DNA from 3 places in the Bordetella genomosp. 10 genome. Region 2 is predicted to be linked to each of the others. Evidence: predicted binding sites of a transcription regulator. Region 2 holds the regulator's gene; each other region holds the start of a gene.
The links. The regulator LexA, encoded in region 2, represses DNA repair genes until DNA is damaged. The targets are predictions, from matches to a motif close to ACTGTATNNNNATACAGT.
Positions count from the first base shown of each region.

Region 1: a site for LexA is predicted at 3,339-3,356, ahead of recA (recombinase RecA). Genes of this name have one in related genera too.
Region 3: a site for LexA is predicted at 4,425-4,442, ahead of CAL29_RS20805 (ATP-dependent helicase). Genes of this name have one in related genera too.

Region 1 covers NZ_NEVM01000005.1:564,303-572,109, forward strand. Annotated here, with positions in the region: gene metE (5-methyltetrahydropteroyltriglutamate--homocysteine S-methyltransferase) at 1-285, opposite strand, end outside; gene CAL29_RS18820 (LysR family transcriptional regulator) at 397-1,329, shown strand; gene recX (recombination regulator RecX) at 1,357-1,881, opposite strand; gene recA (recombinase RecA) at 2,160-3,224, opposite strand; gene CAL29_RS18835 (response regulator transcription factor) at 3,569-4,258, shown strand; gene CAL29_RS18840 (sensor histidine kinase) at 4,374-5,750, shown strand; gene CAL29_RS18845 (MFS transporter) at 5,922-7,553, shown strand.
Region 2 covers NZ_NEVM01000002.1:429,921-437,727, forward strand. Annotated here, with positions in the region: gene lon (endopeptidase La) at 1-1,133, shown strand, start outside; gene lexA (transcriptional repressor LexA) at 1,299-1,946, opposite strand; gene CAL29_RS11350 (amino acid aminotransferase) at 2,349-3,554, opposite strand; gene uvrB (excinuclease ABC subunit UvrB) at 3,630-5,657, shown strand; gene CAL29_RS11360 (low molecular weight protein-tyrosine-phosphatase) at 5,917-6,408, shown strand; gene iscR (Fe-S cluster assembly transcriptional regulator IscR) at 6,736-7,281, shown strand; gene CAL29_RS11370 (IscS subfamily cysteine desulfurase) at 7,311-7,807, shown strand, end outside.
Region 3 covers NZ_NEVM01000005.1:1,025,951-1,033,757, forward strand. Annotated here, with positions in the region: gene CAL29_RS20790 (magnesium and cobalt transport protein CorA) at 1-756, opposite strand, end outside; gene CAL29_RS20795 (DUF72 domain-containing protein) at 910-1,848, shown strand; gene CAL29_RS20800 (hypothetical protein) at 1,966-2,211, shown strand; gene CAL29_RS20805 (ATP-dependent helicase) at 2,222-4,309, opposite strand; gene CAL29_RS20810 (PA2169 family four-helix-bundle protein) at 4,612-5,061, shown strand; gene CAL29_RS20815 (DUF72 domain-containing protein) at 5,090-5,995, shown strand; gene CAL29_RS20820 (glycosyltransferase) at 6,013-7,188, opposite strand; gene CAL29_RS20825 (TRAP transporter large permease) at 7,441-7,807, opposite strand, start outside.

The DNA of each region.
Region 1 (7,807 bases), on a different contig from region 2:
CGTGTCCAGCGTGACGGGCTGGTCGTCCTTCTGCGCGAAACGCGAAGGCACGGCGCCCAGCAGCGTCGTCCATTCGAGGATGTGGTCGTACCAGGCGAAATCGCCCACCGGCACGAACTTCAGGCCGGCGTCGGCCTGCACTTTCCAATGACGGGCGCGCAGTTCGCGGCCCGTGGCTTCCAATTCTTCCTGCGTCGACTTGCCGGCCCAATAGGCCTCGACGGCGCGCTTCAGTTCGCGTTGGGCGCCGATACGCGGGAAACCCAGATTATGAATGATCGTCATGATATTTAGAAATAAAGAGAGGCCCGTTCAAGTTCCTGCATTGTGCGCGCAAAGCGACTTGAGGCAAAATCAATCTCTGCATTCATTTCATGAAATCGGTTCATACAAACCATGCTGGAAATCCGCCACCTCGAAACGCTGGCCGCCATCCGCGACGGCGGCAGCCTGCTGGAAGCCGCCGAGCGGCTGCACCTGACGCAATCGGCGCTGTCGCATCAACTGCGCGAACTGGAAGGCAGGCTGGGCACGCCGTTGCTGAATCGCCGCACCCGGCCGGCGCGGCTGACCACGGCGGGCCTGCGCGTGCTGGCCCTGGCCGACGAGGTGCTGCCGCGCGTGCGCGCCACCGAGCGCGAACTGCAAAGGCTGGCCGCGGGACGCACGGGACGCCTGCATATCGCCATCGACTGCCATTCCTGCTTCCAATGGCTGATGCCGGCCCTGGACGCCTTCCGCGCGCAATGGCCCGAAGTGGCGCTGGACCTGTCGGCGGCGTTCTCCTTCGCCCCCCTGCCCGCCCTGGTGCGCGGCGACCTGGACCTGGTGATCACCTCCGACCCGCAGCCGCTGGAAGCGCTGGAATACGAACCCCTGTTCACCTACGAAGTGGTGCTGGCGCTGTCCGAAGCCAATCCCCTGGCCAACGTGCGCTACGTGCAGCCGGAACAATTGGCCGACCAGGTGCTGGTCACCTATCCGGTGGACCGGCAACGGCTGGACGTCTTCACGCGCTTCCTGGATCCCGCCGAGGTCGAACCGGCCGGGGTGCGCAAGGCGGAGCTCACGCCCATCGTCGTGCAGTTGGTCGCCAGCAACCGCGGCGTGGCGGCCCTGCCGAACTGGGCGCTGACGGAATACCTGGACCAGGGCTGGCTGCGCGTGAAGCCCCTGGGGCCGCAAGGCGTGTGGAGCACCCTCTACGCGGCCGTGCGGTCCGAGGATATGGATGCCCCGTATATCAAGGACTTCCTGAAAATCGCGCGCGACGTGTGCTTCCGCAACCTGACGGGCATCAAGGCCGTGCAGCGGGAAAGCAAGGGATGAAGGCGCGGCGCGGCTTGCCCGGCGGGCTTATTCGTCGTCGCCGCTTTCGCCCAGGATGCGGCGTATGACGTCGTGCGCGAACCCCCGCCCCGCCAGAAAGCGCGCCTGCTTGGCATAGGCGGCCCGATCGGCCCGGGCCGGCCGCTCGCCGAAACGTTTTTCCCACACGGCGCGGGCGCGTTCGTATTCGGTGGCGCGCAGGTTCTGCTGCAACTCGCCGACCTCGGCCTCGGCCACCCCTTTCGCGCGTAATTCCTGCACGATGCGGGCCGTTCCCTGGCGCTCGGCGCGCCGGTGGACCAGGCTCTGCGCGTAGCGCGCGGTGGACAGCCACCCTTCCCGCTCCAGGTCGTCGAGGACTTTTTCGAGATCGTCGTCGGCCTCGACATAGGAGGCCAGCTTGCGCGCCAGTTCCGCGCGGGCATATTCGCGGCGGGACAGGAAGCCCACCGCGCGGGCCTTCAGGCTGGGGCCACGGCGCGCCGCCGGGGCGGCTGGGGTAGCCAACGCGCCGGCATTGCCATCACGCGCCCCATCGCCTTCAACTTCAATAAAGGGATCGCCGGCCTCGCCGCCATGACGCGCGCCAGCGGTATCGCGGCCCGTCCTGACGCTTCCGGCTCGGCCGCGCGCCGGCGACCGCGATTGGGCGCGCAATTCCGAGGTCCGGGTGTAGACCTCGCCGGCGTCGCTCCCCTCGTCCTCGACACTCCCGGCCGCGGAGGACCTCCCCCGCGCCAGTTGCTCGAAGCCGCCGTCGTCATCGTCCGCGGCGCCGGACCGTCCGGCCCGGCGCGGGCGCGAAGGTCCAGTTCCCCAGACCATGGGACTCAATCCTCTTCGGCTTCCGCCTCGCTGGCGGCGAAGGTATTGACGCGGCTGACGACGCCCTGGTTCTCGCGCACGCGATTCTCGATTTCCAGCGCCATTTCCTTGTGCTCTTTCAGGTACTCGCGCACATTGTCCTTGCCCTGTCCGATGCGTTCGCCGTTGTAGCTGTACCACGCGCCCGACTTGTCGACCACGCCCGCCTGCACGCCCAGGTCGATGATTTCGCCTTCGCGCGAGATGCCCGAACCGTACATGATGTCGAATTCGGCCTGCTTGAACGGGGGCGAAACCTTGTTCTTCACCACCTTGACGCGGGTTTCGTTGCCGATGACCTCGTCGCCCTTCTTGATGGAGCCGATGCGGCGGATGTCCAGGCGGACCGAGGAATAGAACTTCAGCGCGTTGCCGCCGGTGGTGGTTTCGGGGTTGCCGAACATCACGCCGATCTTCATGCGGATCTGGTTGATGAAGATCACCATGCAGTTGGTGCGCTTGATGGTGGCGGTGAGCTTGCGCAGCGCCTGGCTCATGAGGCGCGCCTGCAGGCCGGGCAGCGAATCGCCCATTTCGCCTTCGATTTCCGCCTTGGGCACCAGCGCCGCCACCGAGTCGATGACGATCAGGTCGACCGAGCCGGAACGCACCAGCGCATCGGTGATCTCCAGGGCCTGTTCGCCGGTGTCGGGCTGCGAAATCAGCAGGTCCGTGAGGTTGACGCCGAGCTTGGACGCGTATTGCACGTCCAGCGCGTGTTCCGCGTCGACGAAGGCGCAGGTGCCGCCCAGCTTCTGCATTTCGGCGACGACCTGCAGGGTGAGCGTGGTCTTGCCCGACGATTCCGGGCCATAGATTTCGATGACGCGGCCGCGCGGCAGGCCGCCGACGCCCAGGGCGATGTCCAGGCCCAGCGAACCGGTGGAGACGACCTGGATATCGTGTTCGACCTCGTTGTCGCCATAACGCATGATCGAACCCTTGCCGAACTGCTTTTCGATCTGCGAGAGCGCGGCGGCCAATGCCTTGGCTTTTTCGGCGGCGGCGGCCTTGCTGGTTTTGTCGTCCATGAGGTGTGTCCTGTCCTGAGTGCGGATGTGAATTTGGGGCGAGTGCGAGCCGCTGGGCGGCTGTGGCCCGGGCACTGGCCCGTTTCGCGAAGGTGGATTATGGCATTGGATTCTACTGGATAAAAATCCAGTGTGACAAGTCCCTCCCCAAGCTCCGCCTCAGGCCTCTTCCCCGCCCCCTCCCCGGGCGACGCCGCCACCCACCCGCGGCCCGTGTATTCCCGGTATGGGCAAGCCCGGCCCGCCATGCCAGAATCGCACCGGAGACAAAGACCGGGCCACGAACCCGGTTTCCGTCCTGGCTGCGACCCGATCAATAACCAACAGATAGCGAGCCCGGTCCCATGCGTATTCTGATTGCCGAAGACGACAGCATCCTGGCCGATGGCCTGTCGCGCTCCCTGCGCCACGGCGGCTATGCCGTGGACGCCGTGCGCGACGGCATGGCCGCCGACCTGGCGTTGAGCGCCCAGGCCTTCGACCTCCTCATCCTGGACCTGGGCCTGCCCCAACTGGCCGGCCTGGAAGTCCTGCGCCGCCTGCGCTCGCGCAACTCCCACCTGCCGGTGCTGATCCTGACCGCCGCCGACAGCGTCGAGCAGCGCGTCAAGGGCCTGGACCTGGGCGCGGACGACTATATGGCCAAGCCCTTCGCCCTGTCCGAACTGGAGGCGCGCGTGCGCGCCCTCACCCGGCGCGGCGCCGGCGGCGGCGCCACGCTGGTGCGCCACGGCAGGCTGGTGTTCGACCAGACCGGGCGCGTCGCCACGGTGGACGACCAGACGCTGGACCTGTCGGCGCGCGAAGTGAGCCTGCTGGAGATACTGCTGATGCGCAGCAGCCGCATGGTCAGCAAGAACCAGCTCGTGGACCACCTGTGCGAATGGGGCGAGGAAGTCAGCACCAACGCCATCGAGGTCTACGTGCATCGCCTGCGCAAGAAGCTGGAGCCCAGCGGCGTCAAGATCATGACGGTGCGTGGCCTGGGCTATTGCCTCGAACGGGAGCCCGGTGCGAGTTTTCTCCCGAACTGAATCCGCGGCGCCGGCGCCCCTGAACCAGGAAGCCCTGGAGGTGCTGCGCGCCGGCGCGCGCGGCCCCAGCTTCCGGCCGCCGCGCCGATCCCTGCTGGGCGAAATCCTCGACTGGATGCTGGCGCCGCTGTTCCTGCTATGGCCGATGAGCGTCGCCATCACCTACGTGGTGGCGCAGCACATCGCCGACGTGCCCTACGACCGGTCGCTGGCCAACACGGTGAATCTGCTGGCGCACCAGGTCCGCGTGATCGACGGCAAGGCGGCCCTGCCGATGAACGACACCCTGCGGCAGGCCTTGCGCGCCGACGAGACCGCCAGCCTGTTCTGGCTGGTGGTCGACGGCCAGGGCCGCTACGTGGCGGGCGATCGCGGCCTGCCGCTGCCCAAGACCGCCGTCCCGGCCGAGCCCGGCGCCGTGCGCTTCGAGGACGACAGCCTGCGCGGCTTCGCCATCCGGGTGGCCCATACGCGCGTCCAGACCGATCCCGGCGAGGCCGGCCCGGTCACGGTGCTGGTGGCCGAAACCGGGGAGAAGCGCGCGCAACTCGCCAACGAAATCATCAAGGGCGTCATCATCCCGCAGTTCATGGTGCTGCCGATCGCGGTGCTGCTGGTGTGGTTCGGCCTGTCGCGGGGCGTGGCGCCGCTGAACGCCCTGCAACAACGCCTGCGCGCGCGCCGGCCCGACGACCTGTCGCCCATCGACGAGCGCGCCGCGCCCACCGAAATCGCGCCCCTGGTCGGCGCCATCAACGACCTGCTGGACCGCCTGTCGGCCACGGTGCAGACCCAGCGCCGCTTCGTCGCCGACGCCGCGCACCAGTTGAAAACGCCGCTGGCCGGCCTGCGCACCCAGGCCGAGCTGGCCCTGCGCGACGCCAGCGCGGACGAAATGCAGGCCAGCCTGCGGCAGTTGGTGACCGGGTCCGAACGCGCCACCCGGCTGGTGAACCAGTTGCTGCTGCTGGCGCACGCGGAGAATCCCGCCGCCGTGGGCATGACGCCCATCGACCTGGCCGAGGTCGCGCGCGAGCAGACCACGCAGTGGGCCCCGCACGCGCTGGCCCTGCGCACCGATCTCGGCTTCGAGGACCCCGACGGCGCGCTGCCCATCGCGGGCAATCCCATCCTGCTGGGCGAGCTGCTGAACAACCTGCTCGACAACGCCCTGCGCTATACGCCGCGGGGCGGCCACATCACGGTGCGGGTGCGGCGCCAGGGCGATTTCGCCTTGCTGGAGGTGGAGGATTCCGGCCCCGGCATCGCGCCGGCCGAGCGGGACCGGGTCTTCGACCGCTTCTACCGCGTGCTCGGGTCGCCCGCCGACGGCAGCGGCCTGGGCCTGGCCATCGTCCGCGAGATCGCGGGCAAGCATGGCGCCGCCGTGGCCATCGCCGACAACCCCGATCCGGGCCGCGCCACGCCGGGAACCCGTTTCACGGTCACGTTTGATTTACATAAAGAAACATCTTTACCCTGGCATGGCTGACAAACGTCAGACCCTCGTCAGCCTCGCGGCCTAACTTGCAGCCTGACCCGGATCGACAACCGTCGGCCGGGATAAAGAGCACGGCGCCCGATCGCCGGCCATTTTCGAGGAGACATCATGAGCACAGCATCCATGCCGCGCGCCGGGGGAGGCATGGCGGCCCCGCCCGCCATGACCCGCAACGAACGCAAGGTGATCTTCGCGTCGTCGCTGGGCACCGTATTCGAGTGGTACGACTTCTATCTCTACGGTTCGCTGGCGCCGATCATCGCCATGCACTTCTTTTCGGGCGTCAATCCCACCGCGGGCTTCATCTTCGCGCTGCTCGCCTTTGCCGCCGGCTTCGCGGTCCGCCCGTTCGGCGCGCTGGTGTTCGGCCGCCTGGGCGACCTGGTCGGACGCAAGTACACCTTCCTCGTCACCATCGTCATCATGGGCCTGTCGACCTTCCTGGTCGGCCTGCTGCCCAGCTACGGATCCATCGGCATCATCGCGCCCGTCTGCCTGATCGTCCTGCGCCTGCTGCAAGGCCTGGCGCTGGGCGGCGAGTACGGCGGCGCGGCCACCTACGTGGCCGAACACGCGCCCATGGGCCGCCGCGGCTTCTACACCAGTTGGATCCAGACCACCGCCACGGTGGGCCTGTTCCTGTCGCTGCTGGTGATCCTGGCGGTGCGCAGCTACGCCGGCGAAGACGCGTTCCGCGACGCCTGGGGCTGGTGGCGCGCGCCCTTCCTGCTGTCCTTCGTCCTGCTGGCGATCTCGGTGTGGATCCGCATGCAGTTGAGCGAATCTCCCACCTTCCAGCGCATGAAGGACGAAGGCAAGACCTCGAAGGCGCCGCTGACCGAATCGTTCGGCCAATGGAAGAACCTCAAGGTCGTCATCCTGGCGCTGCTGGGGCTGACCGCCGGCCAGGCCGTGGTCTGGTACACGGGGCAGTTCTACTCGCTGTTCTTCCTGACGCAGACGCTGAAGGTCGACGCCAACACCGCCAACATCATGATCGCGGTGGCGCTGCTGATCGGCACGCCCTTCTTCGTGATCTTCGGCGCGCTGTCCGACCGCATCGGCCGCAAGCCCATCATCATGGCCGGCTGCCTGCTCGCCGCGCTGACCTACTTCCCCCTCTTCCAGGGCATCACGCACTTCGCCAATCCGGCGCTGGAAAAGGCGCAGGCCAACGCCCCGGTGACGGTCATGGCCGATCCCGCCGCCTGCTCCTTCCAGTTCAATCCGGTGGGCACGTCGTCGTTCACCAGTTCCTGCGACGTCATCAAGTCCTTTCTGGCGCGCAACTCGGTGAACTACAAGAACGAGGCCATCCCGGCGGGCTCGGTCGCCAAGGTGCGCATCGGCAACGACGAATTCACCGCCTTCGAAGGCGCCGGCATACCGGCCGCGGACTTCAAGGCCAAGGTCGCCGACATGGACAAGACGCTGACGACGGCGATCCGCGCCCACGGCTATCCGGCCAAGGCGGACCCCGCGCAGTCGAACAACGTCATGGTGGTGGTGCTACTCGCCATCCTGGTGATCTACGTGACCATGGTGTACGGCCCGATCGCCGCCATGCTGGTGGAAATGTTCCCGACCCGCATCCGCTACACCTCGATGAGCCTGCCCTATCACATCGGCAACGGCTGGTTCGGCGGCTTCCTGCCGCCCCTGGCCTTCGCCATCGTGGCGGCCACCGGCAACATCTACGACGGCCTGTGGTATCCCATCGTCATCGCGGCGATGACCCTGGTCATCGGCACCCTCTTCATCCGCGAGACCAAGGACGTCGACCTGAACGATTGATCGCCAAGGCGCGCCTCGCGCGCGCCGGACCGTTCCCCTGCCGGGCAGGATGCTGCACCTGCCTGGCCTTGGAAGCTCCCTCCGGGAGCTTTTTTTTCGCGAGTTTCGTCGAAAAAAAACGGCCCGCCTAAGCAGGCAGGGCCGTTACGGGAGCACACGATGTCGCGCTGTTTAAGGCTCGCGGGGAGCGCGGCATCGGTGTCAGAGGGCGTTCATGCAGTCAGGGGACAGGGGGATCAATCGTCCTCCGACAG
Region 2 (7,807 bases):
CAGCGCTGCTGGAAGTGCTGGACCCGGAACAGAACCACACCTTCCAGGACCACTACGTCGAGGTCGATTTCGACCTGTCGGACGTGATGTTCGTGGCGACCAGCAATACGCTGAACATTCCGCCGGCCCTGCTGGACCGGATGGAAGTCATCCGCCTTTCGGGCTACACCGAAGACGAGAAGGTGCATATCGCCAGCGACCACCTGCTGCCCAAGCTGCTGAAGAACAACGGCTTGAAGGATGGCGAACTGTCGGTCGAGGAATCGGCCCTGCGCGATATCGTCCGCTATTACACCCGGGAAGCCGGCGTGCGGGCGCTGGAGCGCGAAATCGGCAAGATCTGCCGCAAGGTGGTCAAGGAACTGCTGACCAAGCGCGATGCCGCGGCCGGCAAGGGCGAGGCGGAGCAGGCCAAGGGCGTGGTCGTGTCGGCGGACAACCTCAACGACTACCTGGGCGTGCGCCGCTACACCTTCGGCATGGCCGAGAAGGAAAACCAGGTGGGCCAGGTGACCGGCCTGGCCTGGACCGAAGTGGGCGGCGATCTGCTGACCATCGAAGTCGCCGACATGCCGGGCAAGGGCGCCATCCAGCGCACCGGTTCGCTGGGCGACGTGATGAAGGAATCGGTCGAGGCGGCCCGCACGGTGGTGCGCTCGCGCGCCCGCCGCCTGGGCTTTGCCGACAGCGTGTTCGAGAAGCGCGACATGCACGTGCACGTGCCGGAAGGCGCGACGCCCAAGGACGGTCCGTCCGCGGGTATCGCCATCACCACGGCCATGGTGTCGGCCTTGTCGGGCATTCCGGTGCGCGCGGACGTGGCCATGACGGGCGAGATCACCCTGCGTGGCGAGGTGCTGGCCATCGGCGGCTTGAAGGAAAAGCTGCTGGCCGCGCACCGCGGTGGCATCAAGACCGTGCTGATCCCCGAGGAAAACGTCAAGGATCTGGCGGAGATTCCGGACAACGTCAAGAACCACCTGGAAGTCGTGCCGGTGCGTTGGATCGACAAGGTCCTGGAATTGGCGCTCGAACGCATGCCCGAGCCGCTGAGCGAGGAAGAGTCCAAGGACAAGCCTCTGGTCTCGGCCCAGCCCGCTAGCGAAAGCGCGGATCCCGTGACCAAGCATTGATTGATGCGGGAGGCAGGGGCTCCGGCCCCGGCCAAGCAAAAAGGCGAACCGTATATGCGGTTCGCCTTTTTGTTTATGCGGCTTTCTTGTTGATGCGGCTTGTTTGTTGGCTTGTTCGTTGGCTCGTTTGGCTTCTTCGGCTTGTCCGTTTACATCGCCCGCCACTCAGTGCAGCGCCTGCGTCCGGATGAGGCCCACGGCGATGCCTTCCAACGCGAAGTCCTGGCCGTTCCGCACGACGATGGGCTCGAAATCCGGGTTCTCCGGCAGCAACTGGATGCGGCCGCCTTGCCGCTGCAGGCGCTTGACCGTCACGTCGTCGTCGATGCGCGCCACGACGATCTGCCCGTCGCGCGCCTCGCCGGCTTTCTTGACCGCCAGCAGGTCGCCGTCGAGGATGCCGGCGTCGCGCATGCTCATGCCGCGCACCTTGAGCAGGTAGTCGGGACGTTGCGCGAACAGGCCGGGATCGACGCCGACGTCGCGTTCGACGTGTTCGGCCGCAAGAATGGGGCTGCCGGCGGCGACGCGGCCGACCAGCGGCAGCATCAGTTGGGCGAGGGCAGGGAGGGGCAGCATGGCCTGCACGCCCGTGGGGGCTTCCTTCAGGCGTATGCCGCGCGACGCCCCGGCGGTGAGTTCGATGGCGCCCTTGCGCGCCAATGCCTTCAGGTGATCTTCCGCGGCATTGGGCGAACGAAACCCCAGGGCCTGCGCGATTTCGGCGCGGGTAGGGGGGAAGCCGGTGCTGGCGACCGTCTGGCGGATCAGATCGAGAATCTGCTGCTGACGTTCGGTGAGTTTGGTGGCCATGCGTCCGTCTCCCAGGAAATCTTCGGGCTGTATGGATATACAGCCCTGAATTTTGGGGGACGCAGCTTGGAAATGCAAGCCTTTTTCCAGCGGCGTTTTTTCATCGCCGGGCCGCTCCCAAGATGAAAAACGCCCCCTCGGGGGGCAGCAAGCGGCGCAGCCGCGCGGCGTGGGGGCCTTTTTTCATCGCCGGGCCGCTCCCAAGATGAAAAGCGCCCCCTCGGGGGGCAGCAAGCGGCGCAGCCGCGCGGCGTGGGGGCCTTTTTTCAGCCGCGCCGGGCCGCTCCCAAGATGAAAAGCGCCCCCTCGGGGGGCAGCAAGCGGCGCAGCCGCGCGGCGTGGGGGCCTTTTTTCAGCCGCGCCGGGCCGGCGCAGGTCCGCGCCGGCCCGGCACGCGGGGGTTCAGCCCTTCAGCACGGCCGCGATGGCGTTGGCGACCTTGTCGATGTTGCCGCTGTTCAGCGCGGCCACGCAGATGCGGCCGCTGGCCACGGCGTACACGCCATGCTCTTCGCGCAGGCGGTCGACCTGGGCCGGGTTCAGGCCCGAATAGGAGAACATGCCGCGCTGCTTGAGCACGAAGCTGAAGTCCTGGCTGGCGCCGGCGGCCTTGATCTTCTCCACCAGTTGGGCGCGCATCAGGCGGATGCGGTCGCGCATGCCGGCCAGTTCCTCTTCCCACAGGGCGAAGAGCTCGGGCGAGTTGAGGACCGAGGCGACCACCGTGCCGCCGTGGGTGGGCGGGTTGGAGTAGTTGGTGCGAATCACGCGCTTGAGCTGGCTCAGCACGCGGGTGGCTTCGTCCTTGTTGCCGGCGACCACCGTCAACGCGCCGACGCGCTCGCCGTACAGCGAGAACGACTTCGAGAACGAGGAGCTGACCAGCATGGTGATGTCCAGGTCGGCGAACAGGCGCACGACCGCGGCATCTTCCTGCAGGCCTTCGCCGAAGCCCTGGTAGGCGATGTCCAGGAAGGGCACCAGGCCGCGTTCCTTGACGACCGCGGCGATCTGCTTCCACTGCTCGGGGGTGGGATCCACGCCGGTCGGGTTGTGGCAGCAGGCGTGCAGCACGACCACGCTTTGCGCCGGCATGGCCTTCAGACTGGCCAGCATGCCTTCGAAATTCAGGCCGCGGGTGGCGGCGTCGTAGTAGGCGTAGTTTTCAACGGTGAAACCGGCGCGCTCGAACAGGGCGCGGTGGTTTTCCCAGCTCGGATCGCTGATGTAGGCCTTGGCGCCCGGCAGCAACTGGCGCAGGAAATCGGCGCCGATCTTCAGCGCGCCGGTGCCGCCCAGGGCCTGCACCGTCAGCACGCGGCCTTCGGCGGCCAGGGGCGAGTCGGCGCCCAGCAGCAGGGTCTGCGCGCCCTTGTTGTAGCCCGGGATCCCTTCGATCGGCAGGTAGCCGCGCGCGGCGGCCGCCTCGATGCGAGCCGTCTCCGCCTTGCGCACCGCGGCCAGCAGCGGGATGCGGCCATTGTCGTCGTAATACACGCCAACCCCGAGGTTGACCTTGCCGGGACGCGTGTCGGCGTTGTATTGCTCGTTCAGGCCCAAAATGGGGTCGCGGGGTGCTAGCTCTACGGAGTCGAAAAGAGTGCTCATCGGATCGAACGGAGGAAGGGTGGACGCAGCGGACAGTGCGGCGGATAATCAGGGGTTTCCCTCGGACAGTCTAGCATGTCCTCTCCCGGATTCATCGAATTCCCCGACAGCCCTTTCCAGCTCTACCAGCCCTATCCGCCGGCCGGCGATCAGCCCAATGCCATCGAGGCGCTGACGCAAGGCGTGGAGGACGGTCTGATGTACCAGACCTTGCTGGGCGTGACGGGCTCGGGCAAGACCTACACCATGGCCAACGTCATCGCCCGTCTGGGCCGGCCGGCCCTGGTGCTGGCGCCGAACAAGACGCTGGCGGCGCAGCTCTATGCCGAGATGCGCGAGTTCTTCCCGCGCAACGCGGTCGAGTACTTCGTCTCGTATTACGACTACTACCAGCCCGAAGCCTACGTGCCCACGCGCGACCTGTTCATCGAAAAGGACTCGTCGATCAACGAGCACATCGAGCAGATGCGGCTGTCGGCCACCAAGAGCCTGTTGGAGCGCCGCGATACCGTCATCGTCGGTACGGTTTCGTGCATCTATGGTATCGGCAATCCGGGCGACTACCACGCCATGGTGCTGATCCTGCGCGCCGGCGACCGCGTGTCGCGGCGCGAGATCCTCGCCCGCCTGGTCTCCATGCAGTACACCCGCAACGACGCCGAATTCGCCCGCGGCGTGTTCCGCGTGCGCGGCGAGACCATCGACATCTTCCCGGCGGAAAGCGCCGAGCTGGCGCTGCGCGTCACCTTGTTCGACGACGAGGTGGAAACGCTGGAGCTGTTCGATCCGCTCACCGGCAAGGTGCGGCAGAAGGTGCCGCGCTTCACCGTTTATCCGGGGTCGCATTACGTCACGCCGCGCGATACCGTGCTGCGCGCCATCGAGACCATCAAGGAAGAGCTGCGCGAGCGTTCCAAGCTTTTCATCGACGAGGGCAAGCTGGTGGAAGCCCAGCGGCTGGAGCAGCGCACCCGGTTCGACCTGGAAATGCTGCAGGAACTGGGCTTTTGCAAAGGCATCGAGAACTACTCGCGCCATCTGTCCGGCGCCGCCCCCGGCGAGCCGCCGCCCACGCTGATCGACTACCTGCCGGCCGACGCCCTGATGTTCATCGACGAAAGCCACGTCACCATCGGCCAGTTGGGCGGCATGTACCGCGGGGACCGTTCGCGCAAGGAAACCCTGGTCAACTACGGTTTCCGCCTGCCGTCCGCGCTCGACAACCGGCCGCTGCAATTGCAGGAATTCGAGTCGCGCATGCGCCAGTGTGTATTCGTCTCCGCCACGCCGGCCGCCTACGAGCAGGAACATGCCGACAACGTGGTCGAGCAGGTGGTGCGTCCCACGGGCCTGGTCGATCCCATCGTGGAGGTGCGCCCGGCCCGTTCCCAGGTCGACGACCTGCTGGGCGAGATCAAGCTGCGCGTGGAGCGCAGCGAGCGCGTGCTGGTCACCACCTTGACCAAGCGCATGGCGGAAGACCTCACCGATTACCTGGCCGAGCACGGCGTACGCGTGCGCTACCTGCACTCGGACGTCGACACGGTGGAACGGGTGGAAATCATCCGCGACCTGCGCCTGGGCACCTTCGACGTGCTGGTGGGCATCAACCTGCTGCGCGAGGGCCTGGACATCCCGGAAGTGTCCCTGGTGGCCATCCTGGACGCCGACAAGGAGGGCTTCCTGCGTTCGGAACGCAGCCTGATCCAGACCATAGGGCGGGCCGCGCGCAACCTCAACGGCCGCGCCATCCTCTATGCGGACAGGGTGACGGACTCCATGCACCGGGCGATCGGCGAAACGGAGCGCCGCCGGCAGAAGCAGGAAGCTTTCAATGTCGAGCACGGGATTACCGCGCGCGGCGTCAAGAAGGCCGTGCGCGAACTCATCGACGGCGTTGTGGCGCCGCAGCAGCACCAGACCGTCGAGGATGCGCTGCCGGCCACCGTGCTGAAGGACGAAAAGGCGGTGGCGCGCGAAATCAAGCGCCTGGAAAAACTCATGATGGACCACGCCCGCAATCTCGAATTCGAGCAGGCCGCCGCCGCGCGGGACGCCTTGAACGCCCTGAAGGACCGCATCCTGCTGGACGGGGCGGTCTAGGCGCGTGGTGCAGGCGCCTCATTCGCGGGCGCCCGGCGGCCCGTTTCGGACCCCGGCGCTTGCGCATCCGCTGGTGTTGTGTTAGCGAAATGTCAGGCGGTGTCAGAATCGGGAATCAGTGTTGCAAACCGCCCCTTGATTTTTTCTAATAAGTAATTAATTTTATTGAGAATATTCGCCTTGACGGACGGTCGGGGCGACTTGGCCGGCAGGCAAAAAAAGCTTGCCTTCTTGCGGGTTTTCCCGCAGACTAGCGCACATGATGACCAAGGTACTTTTCGTTTGCAAGGGCAACATCTGTCGCTCGCCGAGCGCAGAAGGCGTGTTCCGTCAGTTGATCAACGACGCAGGGCTTGCTGAAGTCGTGCGCGTCGATTCCGCCGGAACGCATGCTTTCCATATTGGCGAGGCGCCGGATGCGCGCGCCCAGGCCGCCGCGCGCAAGCGGGGTTATGAAATCAACCATCGCGAGGCCCGCCAGGTTTCGTCGGACGATTTTCGAGAGTACGACCTGATTCTCGCCATGGACTGGGAAGACCTGTCCGATCTGCAGCGCCAGTGCCCCAAGGCGTATCAGCACAAGCTGAATCTGGTCATGCGCTTCGCGAACGAGTACGAGGAAGCCACGGTGCCCGATCCGTACTACGGCGGTCCCGAAGGTTTCGGCAAGGTGCTCGATTACCTGGAAGACGCCTGTCAGGGCTTGCTTGAACTGGTGCGCAAGCGCGCGACCCAGTATCAGGCGGCATAAAGGCAAGGCGTCCGGTCCCGCGGCGGTACAGACGGGGCAGGGATGAAACGGCGGCATCTGGCCGCCGTTGTCACGTCTGGTGTTCGCGCTCCTGCGCGAGCCCTGGCTGTCCAATGGTCTTCGGCGCCCTCCATGGCCCCCACCGGCATCGCGGCCACGGCTTCCGGCGCCTCCCGGGCGCCGCCCACGGGCGCTACGGCAGAGCTACCCTCATCTCTCCAGGGTTTCTTACCAATTTAGTCGGGAATTGGTTATACTTGAGGCAATTGCTCAGGTATTGCCTCCCCGGCTCGGCCGGGTCACACACCGGATTTTAGGAAACCCACCATGCGGTTGACCACCAAAGGGCGTTTCGCGGTGACTGCCATGATCGACCTGGCTATGCGGCAGCATAGCGGTCCGGTCACTCTCGCGGCCATCAGCCAGCGTCAGAACATTTCCCTCTCCTACCTCGAACAACTGTTCGGCAAGCTGCGCCGCCATGAATTGGTGGACAGCGTGCGCGGTCCCGGCGGCGGCTATTCCCTGGCCCGCCTGGCGCGCAACGTCACGGTGGCCGACATCATCTTCGCGGTGGACGAACCCCTGGACGCCACGAGCTGTGGCGGCAAACAGGACTGTACGAGCGGCAAGGACGGCAAATCGGGCAAGTGCATGACCCACGAACTGTGGGCGACGCTGAACCGCAAGATGGTCGATTACCTCGACTCCGTGTCCTTGCAGGATCTGGTCGATCAACAGCGGGTGCGCCAGTTGCAAGAGGCGAACAACACTACCCAGAATTGCACGGTCCGCGTGAATCGCGGGCCCGGCAACAGCTCCGGCGCGGGGACGGCGACGACCGTGCCCGGCGGCGCCGCGGCGGCTGTATGAAGGCATAAAAGATCAGGAGCTGTACGAAGATGACCACTCGTCCCATTTATCTCGATTATTCCGCCACCACCCCCGTCGATCCCCGCGTGGTCGACAAGATGGTGCCCTGGCTTTACGACAACTTCGGCAACCCGGCGTCGCGCAGCCACGCCTTCGGTTGGGAAGCGGAAGACGCCGTCGAGCGCGCCCGCGAAGAAGTGGCCAAGCTGGTGAACGCGGATCCCCGCGAAATCATCTGGACCTCGGGCGCCACGGAATCCGACAACCTCGCCCTGAAGGGCGCGGCGAATTTCTATGCCGAGCGCGGCAAGCACATCATTACCGTGAAGACCGAGCACAAGGCGGTGCTGGATACCTGTCGCGAACTGGAACGCCAGGGCTTCGAGGTCACCTACCTGAACGTGCTGGAAAACGGCCTGATCGACCTGGACGTGTTCAAGGCGGCGCTGCGGCCGGACACCATCCTGGTTTCGGTGATGATGGTGAACAACGAAATCGGCGTGATCCAGGACATCGAGACCCTGGG
Region 3 (7,807 bases), on a different contig from region 2:
AGGCCGCGCATTGGCGTCGATGGCGGTCATCTCCACGCGCGAGAGGCGGCGGCAGATTTCGGCCAGCGGCGCGATGGCGTTATGGATGCGCAGCAGGTCGCGCCGCTGGCGATAGAGCTTGCGGATATCGGAATCCTTGGCGCCGCGTATCAGCAGTTTCTGCTCGGCATGCTCCACCACGCTTTCCAGGCGCGTGGCGGCCTGCACGTAGCGGTCGACCAGCAGGTCCAGCAACTCGGACGCCACGTAATCGCTGCCGCGCGCCAGCAGGTCGGGCGCCGCCTCCAGCCGTTCGCGCACCACGCTGTGGCTGGCGGTCGCGCCGCGCCGCACGGTCAGCAGAAAGCCGTCGCCGATGACCAGTTGCGTTTCGCCGAACATGGGACGGTCGCCCTCGATTTCCACCGTGACGGCCACCACCAGCACCACGTGGCCGTAGTCGATGATCTTGGGCCGGCGGTGGGATTCGCCGATTTCCTCCAGCGCCTTGGGCCCCAGCCGCAAGGCGTCGCTGACCTCGGCCAGCAATTCCGGATGCGGATTCTTCAGGCCTATCCAGAGCAGGCTGTTTTCCTTGCCGATATAGGCGGAGAGTCCCTCGATGGGCACCCGCGCGGGGCTCCGGCCCTGCGTATAACCGACCGACGCCACGACTTCGCCATGGTGGTCGTCGAAATCGCGGTTGAGCGGCGCCACCACCACCGGCGGCGGCTGGAGTTCGGGGTACAGGAAATCCTGGTCTTCTCTTTGCATCATGGTCGAAGATAGTACCCCCCTTCAATCGACTATGGGGCGCCATGGCGGCGGGAATACGAGTTGCGGCGCACAAGGCTGTCGGACGGCGTTCCATCCCCTGACAGCGCCCTGACGGCCCTCCCTGACAGCCCTTTTCGATCCGAAGGAGCATCCATGGCCGCCCACTCTCCCCCTGCTCTGCGCATCGGCATTTCCGGCTGGCGCTACGCGCCCTGGCGCGGCCGTTTCTATCCGCCGGGATTGCCCCAGGCGCAGGAGCTGCCTTACGCCGCGCACCAGTTCTGCACCGTGGAGATCAACGGCACCTTCTACTCCCTGCAGCGTCCCTCCAGCTTTGCCGCCTGGCGCGACGCCACGCCGCGCGGCTTCGTCTTCAGCGTGAAGGGGCCGCGCTACATCACGCATACGCGCCGCCTGCGCGACATCGAGGAACCCCTGGGCAATTTCTTCGCGTCGGGCGTGCTGGAGCTGGGCGAGAAGCTGGGGCCCATACTGTGGCAGTTTCCGCCGGGCATGCGCTGGGACCGCGCGCGTTTCGAGCCTTTCCTGGACCTCTTGCCGCGCGACACCCAGGCGGCCGCGCGGCTGGCCCGGCGCCACGGCCCGCAAGTCAGGCAGATCGGCATTCCCCGCGCCGGTCCGCGCCGTCCCCTGCGGCATGCCGTGGAAATCCGCCATGAGAGTTTCGCCACGCCCGAATTCATCGCCCTGCTGCGGGCGCACAACGTGGCGCTGGTGACCGCCGACACGGCCGGCAAATGGCCCTGGCTGGAAGACGCCACCGCCGATTTCGCCTACGCCAGGCTGCACGGCGACAAGGCCCTGTACAGCAGCGGCTACGGCCGCCGCGCCATCGCCGAATGGGCGCGGCGCCTGCGCGCCTGGGCCGACGGCCATCCCGGGCCGCGCCCGCGGCTGGCGGACGATGCGAAGCGCGCCGGCGCAAGGAAAGCCGACGCTCCGTCGGCCGGTCCGCGCGACGTCTACTGTTATTTCGACAACGACGTGAAAGTGATGGCGCCGCGCGATGCGCGCGCGCTGATGCAGGCCCTGGGCCTGCCCATGGCGCCCGAACCGCCGGCGGGGGATTGAAGCGCGGCACGCGGTTTGCTTCGAAAAGGAAGCATGCTTCCGAGAGGCATGCCCGCGGCAGGCTCGCCCGCGGACCCGTGACGGAAAACGATGCCAGCAAGGCACAGGAGGTAGATCATGACCGAATCCCATCGCAAGGACCACGAATCCGAAGCCCGCAAACGGCGCCATGAAGGCACCGCCCAGCGGCCGGAAGACAAGGTGCCTACCTACCAGGAAGCGCTGGACGAAGCCGTGGAGGAATCCTTTCCGGCCAGCGATCCCATTTCGCCCAGCGTCGCCGAGAAGGCCGACCGCGAGGTCTCCACGCCCAAGGACGACAAGGATTGGAAGCTCAAGCCGGGCAGCCAGACCAAGCGTTGAACGGCGCCCGCTAGAACAACTTCCGCAATCGCGCGCCCACGTCTATCCTGGCGACGGGCGCGTTTTCGCGGGCGCGCAGCGGCGGCAAGGGCGGCGCCTTGGGCATGGCCTCGAACAGCGGCGCCAGGGACTCGGGGATGAAGCGCGTGCGCGAGCCGTAGACATGGCGGTCGCCCATGCCCGTCTGCTGATGCACGTAGAAGCGCTGCGGCACGATCAATTGCAGGTTTTCCTTGGCCCGCGTCATCGCCACGTACAACAGCCGGCGCTCTTCCTCGATTTCCTCGGCGCTGCCGGTGCTCATGTCGGAGGGGATGCAGCCGTCCACCACGTTCAGCACGTAGACCGACTTCCATTCCTGGCCCTTGGCCGAGTGGATGGTCGACAGGATCATGTAGTCCTCGTCGCGCAGCGGCACGCCGGATTCGCCGCTGGTGGCGTCCGGCGGATCCAGCGTCAGTTCGGTGAGGAAACGCTCGCGGCTGCCATAGCCGGCGGCGATGCGCGCCAACTGGTCCAGGTCGGCCTTGCGCACCCGCGCGTCCTCGTAGAGCCGTTCCAGTTGCGGCCCGTACCAGCGCAGGGCGATGTCGAGATCGCCGGGCCAGCGCAGGCCCGGCGCGCGGAGATCCGCATAGGCCTGGACCAGGCCGCCCCATTCGTCGCGCGCCGCCGCGCCCGGCTTGAAGGCCGCCAGCGCCGCCTGCGGATCCGGGGCCTGGCCCATGTCGTCCAGCAGGCGCGCCGCCGTGGCGGGCCCGACGCCGGGCAGCAACTGCGCCACGCGAAAACCCGCCAGCCGCCCGCGCGGATTCTGCGCCCAGCGCAGCAAGGCCAGCAGGTCCTTGATATGCGCCGCTTCCAGGAAGCGCAGCCCGCCGAACTTGACGAAGGGGATGTTGCGCCGCGTCAGCTCCAGCTCGACGGCGGCGCTATGACCGGAGGCGCGGAACAGCACGGCCTGCGACTTCAGGGCGGCGCCCGCCTCGCGCTGCGCCAGCACCTGGTCGGCCACCCAGCGCGCCTGGCCGGCTTCGTCGCTGACGCTCACCAGTTGCGGCTTGCTGGAGGACGCGCGGTCGGTCCACAGGTTCTTGGCGTAGCGTTCGCGCGCCAGGCCGATGACGGCGTTGGACGCGTCAAGGATGGGCTGGGTCGAGCGGTAATTGCGGTCCAGCGTGATGACGTCCGCGGGCTGCGCGAACTGGCCGGGAAAATCCAGGATGTTGCGCACCGTGGCCGCGCGGAAGGAATAGATGGCCTGCGCGTCGTCGCCCACCACCACCAGGCCCTGGCCGGTCGGCTTCATCGCCAGCAGGATGGCGGATTGCAAGCGGTTGGTGTCCTGGTATTCGTCGACCAGGATGTGGTCGAAGCGGCCGCCGACGTCGGCGGCGATGGCCTCGTGGCCCAGCATCTCGGCCCAGTACAGCAGCAGGTCGTCGTAGTCCAGGACCTGCTGGTCCTGCTTGGCCTCGACGTAGGCGCGGAACAGGCGCTTGAGCGCGTCTTCCCATTGCGCGCACCAGGGAAAGGCCTGCTGCAGCACCTCGCCCAGGGGCGCCTGGCTATTGACCACCCGCGAATAGATCGACAGGCAGGTTCCCTTCAGCGGGAAGCGCGACTCCGTGGCGCTGTAGCCGAGTTCGTGGCGCAGGATGCCCATCATGTCCTCGGAATCGCCGCGGTCGTGGATGGTGAAGCTCTCGGACAGGCCGATGCGGCCGGCGCAATCCCGCAGCAGGCGCGCGCCGATGCCGTGGAAGGTGCCGGCCCAGGGCAGCGAGGGCGGCGTCTGCCCGGCCCGCATGTTCATGACCTTGCGCAATACCGAACCGACGCGCCGTTCCATCTCGACGGCGGCGCGGCGCGAGAACGTCAGCAGCAGTATCCGTTGCGGGTCGGCGCCGTGCAGGATCAGATTCGCCACCCGGTGCGCCAGCGTGCTGGTCTTGCCCGAGCCGGCCCCGGCGATCACCAGCAAGGGGCCGGCGGGCTCGGCGCCGGCGCCATGCTCGGCCGCCGCGCGCTGTTGCGGGTTGAGCCCGTCCAGGGGATGGGGCGGCGTGGCGTCGGCGGGCGGGGAGGACTCGGACATGCGGAAAGGGGAAGATGAAAGGAGAAGCCAGGGCGGGCGAACGCCAGATGCTGAACGAAGGCCGGAATGAAAGGCGGAGAATGCAAGGACGCGGGGGGCGGACAGCAGGCATAATACTGGATATACATCCAGACGACGGTAACAATACCCGGGAACGTCGCTTGCAACTTGTTGAAAGCTTGACCTTTGAAAGCCTGCCGTCTGAAAGCTTGACCCCTGAAAACAGGGTTTCTGGCAGCATGGCCTCGGCGGGGCGGCGCCATGCATCGCGGACCCCGCGGCATCCGGACAAGGAGACTTCCATGGCCGACCGTATCGTCAAACTGCTCAATGATCTCGTCGAGACGTCCAAGGACGGTGAGAAAGGCTTTCTCGCCGCCGCCCAGGACACCCAGGATCCCGACCTGCGCACCTTGTTCCAGGAGCGGGCCGAGGCGTGCGGCAGGAACGCCGAGGAACTGCAGGCCCTGGTCAGCCGGCTGGGCGGCACGCCGGAAACCGGCGGCCACGTGACCGCCGCCGTGCATCGCGGATGGGTCCATCTCAAGGCGGCCATCGCCTCGCGCAGCGACGCCGACATCCTGCAGGAATGCGAACGCGGCGAGGACATCGCCAAGGGCCACTACGCCGACGCCCTGCGCGAGCCGCTGCCGGAGGACATCCGCGACCTGATCCAACGCCAGTACACCAGCCTGATGCGCCATCACGACCAGATCCGCGGCCTGCACGACCGCTATCGCGCGAGCGCCTGACGGACGGCGGCGGGAGCGGACGGCGACGATGTCAATACGGGTAGGCACCGCGTCCTGGACGGACAGGACCTTGCTGGCTTGCGGCCGCTTCTATCCGCCCGCGCTGCGCGACGACGCCGCCGGGCGCCTGCGCTACTACGCCGCGCGCTTCCCGCTGGCCGAGATCGACGCGTCCTACTATGCCCTGCCCGACCCGCGCCAGGCACAGGCCTGGGCCGAGCGCACGCCGGCGGATTTCGTTTTCAACATCAAGTCCTTCCGCCTGTTCACCGGGCACCAGACGCCGCTGCGCGCGCTCGATCCCGACCTGCGGCGCGAACTGCCGCCCGCCGATCCCGATACGGTGGTGTACGCGGACCAGCTTCCGGCGGAGATCCGCGAGGAGACCTGGCGCCGTTTCCTGATCGCGCTCGATCCCCTGCGCATGAGCGGCAAGCTGGGCGCCGTGCATTTCCAGTTCCCGCCCTGGATCCGGCCCGACCGGCGCGGCATGCTGCGCATACAGGATTGCGCCGCGCACATGGAGGAAGACCTGGTCGCCGCCGTGGAGCTGCGCCACGCCGGCTGGTACGAAGGCGCCGCCGCGCGGGCCTCGACCCTGGACTTCCTGCGCGGCCTGGGCGCGGCGCATACCGTGGTCGACGCGCCGCAAGGCCACGACAACACGGTGCCGGCGGTGTGGCAGGCCACGCGCGACGACCTCGCCGTCGTCCGCCTGCACGGGCGCAATACCGAAGCCTGGAACAGCCGCGGCGCGGCCTCCTCCAGCCGATTCCAGTACGAATACACCCCCGAGGAACTGGCCGAGCTGGCGCGGCAGGTCCGCGAACTCGCGCGCCGCGTGCGCGAGACCCACGTGGTGTTGAACACGAACTTCGAAGACCAGGGCATGCGCAACGCGCAGGGCCTGATCGCGGCATTGCAGGCGAGGTGACGAGGACCGCAATCCGGTCAGCGCGCGGCGGAAGCGTCGCCGAGCCCGCCCTGCGCGGGGGAGGCCAGCGCTTCCCGGCCCAGCGCGCGCGCATAGGCCTGCTCCGTCAACTGGACGAAGCGGTCGAGGCGGAAGGATTGCTCGCACTTGCGGCGCGCGGCCGCGCCCGCCTCGGGCAGCAGGGCCGGCCGCGCCAGCAGATGCTCCAGCAGGCGCGCGAGATGGCCGGCATCGCGCTCCGGCACCACCCAGCCGTCGACATACGGCGTGATGTTCTCCGGCAGGCCGCCATGGGAAGAGACGACCACGGGCTTGCCCATGGCCATCATTTCGCGGCAGGCGAAGGAGATGGTCTCGACGCGGTAGGAAAGCACGAAACCCATGTCCAGCGCGCCGATGAAGGTCCGCACGTCCTCCAGCCTGCCGGCCCAGGTGACGTGCTCGCGCATGCCCAGCGCGTCGATGCGGGCGCGCTGGATGTCGGACAGGGGCGCGCCGGCCAGGGCGATCTGCACCTGGTCGCGCAGCGCCGGCGGCAGGCGCGACACGGCCTCGACCATGTCCAGCCATCCCTTGTAGTCGTCGGTGCCGGCATTGCTGCCCAGCAGGAAGCGGCGGCCCGGCCGGCGCAGCAGCCGCGCGCGCAAGGCGCCCGCCTCGCCGCCCGGCGCGTCCGGCGCGAAATAGCGCGTGTCCACGCCGTTGCCGATGGTGCTGAGCGGGCAGCGTTGGTACGGGCTGTCCGCCAGCATGCGGCAGGCGAAATCGCAGACGCCGATGGCGTGGTCCGTGCCGAAGCTGGCGCGCAGCCAGCCGCCGAAGCGGGAGATGGGACGGTCGTTGTGCTTGGTGAAGACGATGCGCGGACGCTGCGCGCCCATGCCCAGCGTCGCCAGGATGGCCAGGCGGTGGTCGGCCGATCCGTTCACGTGCACCAGCTCCACCCGCTCGCGCGCGATCACGCCGCGCAGGCGCAAGGCGGCCTGGAACAGGCGATAGAAGCGGTTCGGAAAGGACTGGGCATACACCCGCACGCCCGGCACTTCGCCGGCGCGCCGATGCAGGGCGCTGCCCGGCGGCGCCGCGACCAGGACCTCGTGGCGGCGCGCCAGCGCGCGCGCCAGGCTCAGCACGTAGCTGGTGTGCCCGCCGGTCCCCCTGCTGGTGTGGAAGTTGGTGTACAAGACCTTCATCGCGCCCCCCGCTGCGTCCCGCTGCCGTCCCGCTGCCGTCCCGCCGACGGCCCTTGCCATCCCGGCATGATGACAGCCGCCCCCTGCGGCGATATGGCAGGGGCGTGACAAAAGACTGCGGAGTGGTTTTCGGTGAAACGGGCGGCGCGGCGCGCGCGGCGCCGTCCCCTCCTGCGATAAAAAGGGGACGGCGCGTAGCGCTTTACTGCCGTTTACAAACTCGCGCCGGGCGCGGGCCTTCCGGGCGTGGGCCTAGCGGAGGAAGCCGATGGACAGCCAGGGAACGGCGGCCACGATGATCAGCCCCAGGGCGATGGATACCAGGTATCCCACGATGGCGCGCATGCCGCGGTCGGGCGAGACCCGGCCGATGGCGCAGGCCGCGTAGTAGCCCACGCCGAAGGGCGGCGCGAACAGGCCGATGCCCATCGCCAGGATCACCACCATGGCATAGTGCACTTCGTGGATGCCCATCTGCTGCGCGATCGGGAACAGCAGCGGCCCGAACAGCACGATGGCCGGAATGCCTTCCAGCACGCTGCCCAGGATGACGAAGGCGACGATCGACACCGCCATGAAGGTGGCCGCGCCGCCGGGCAGTCCCGCCATCAGTTGCGCC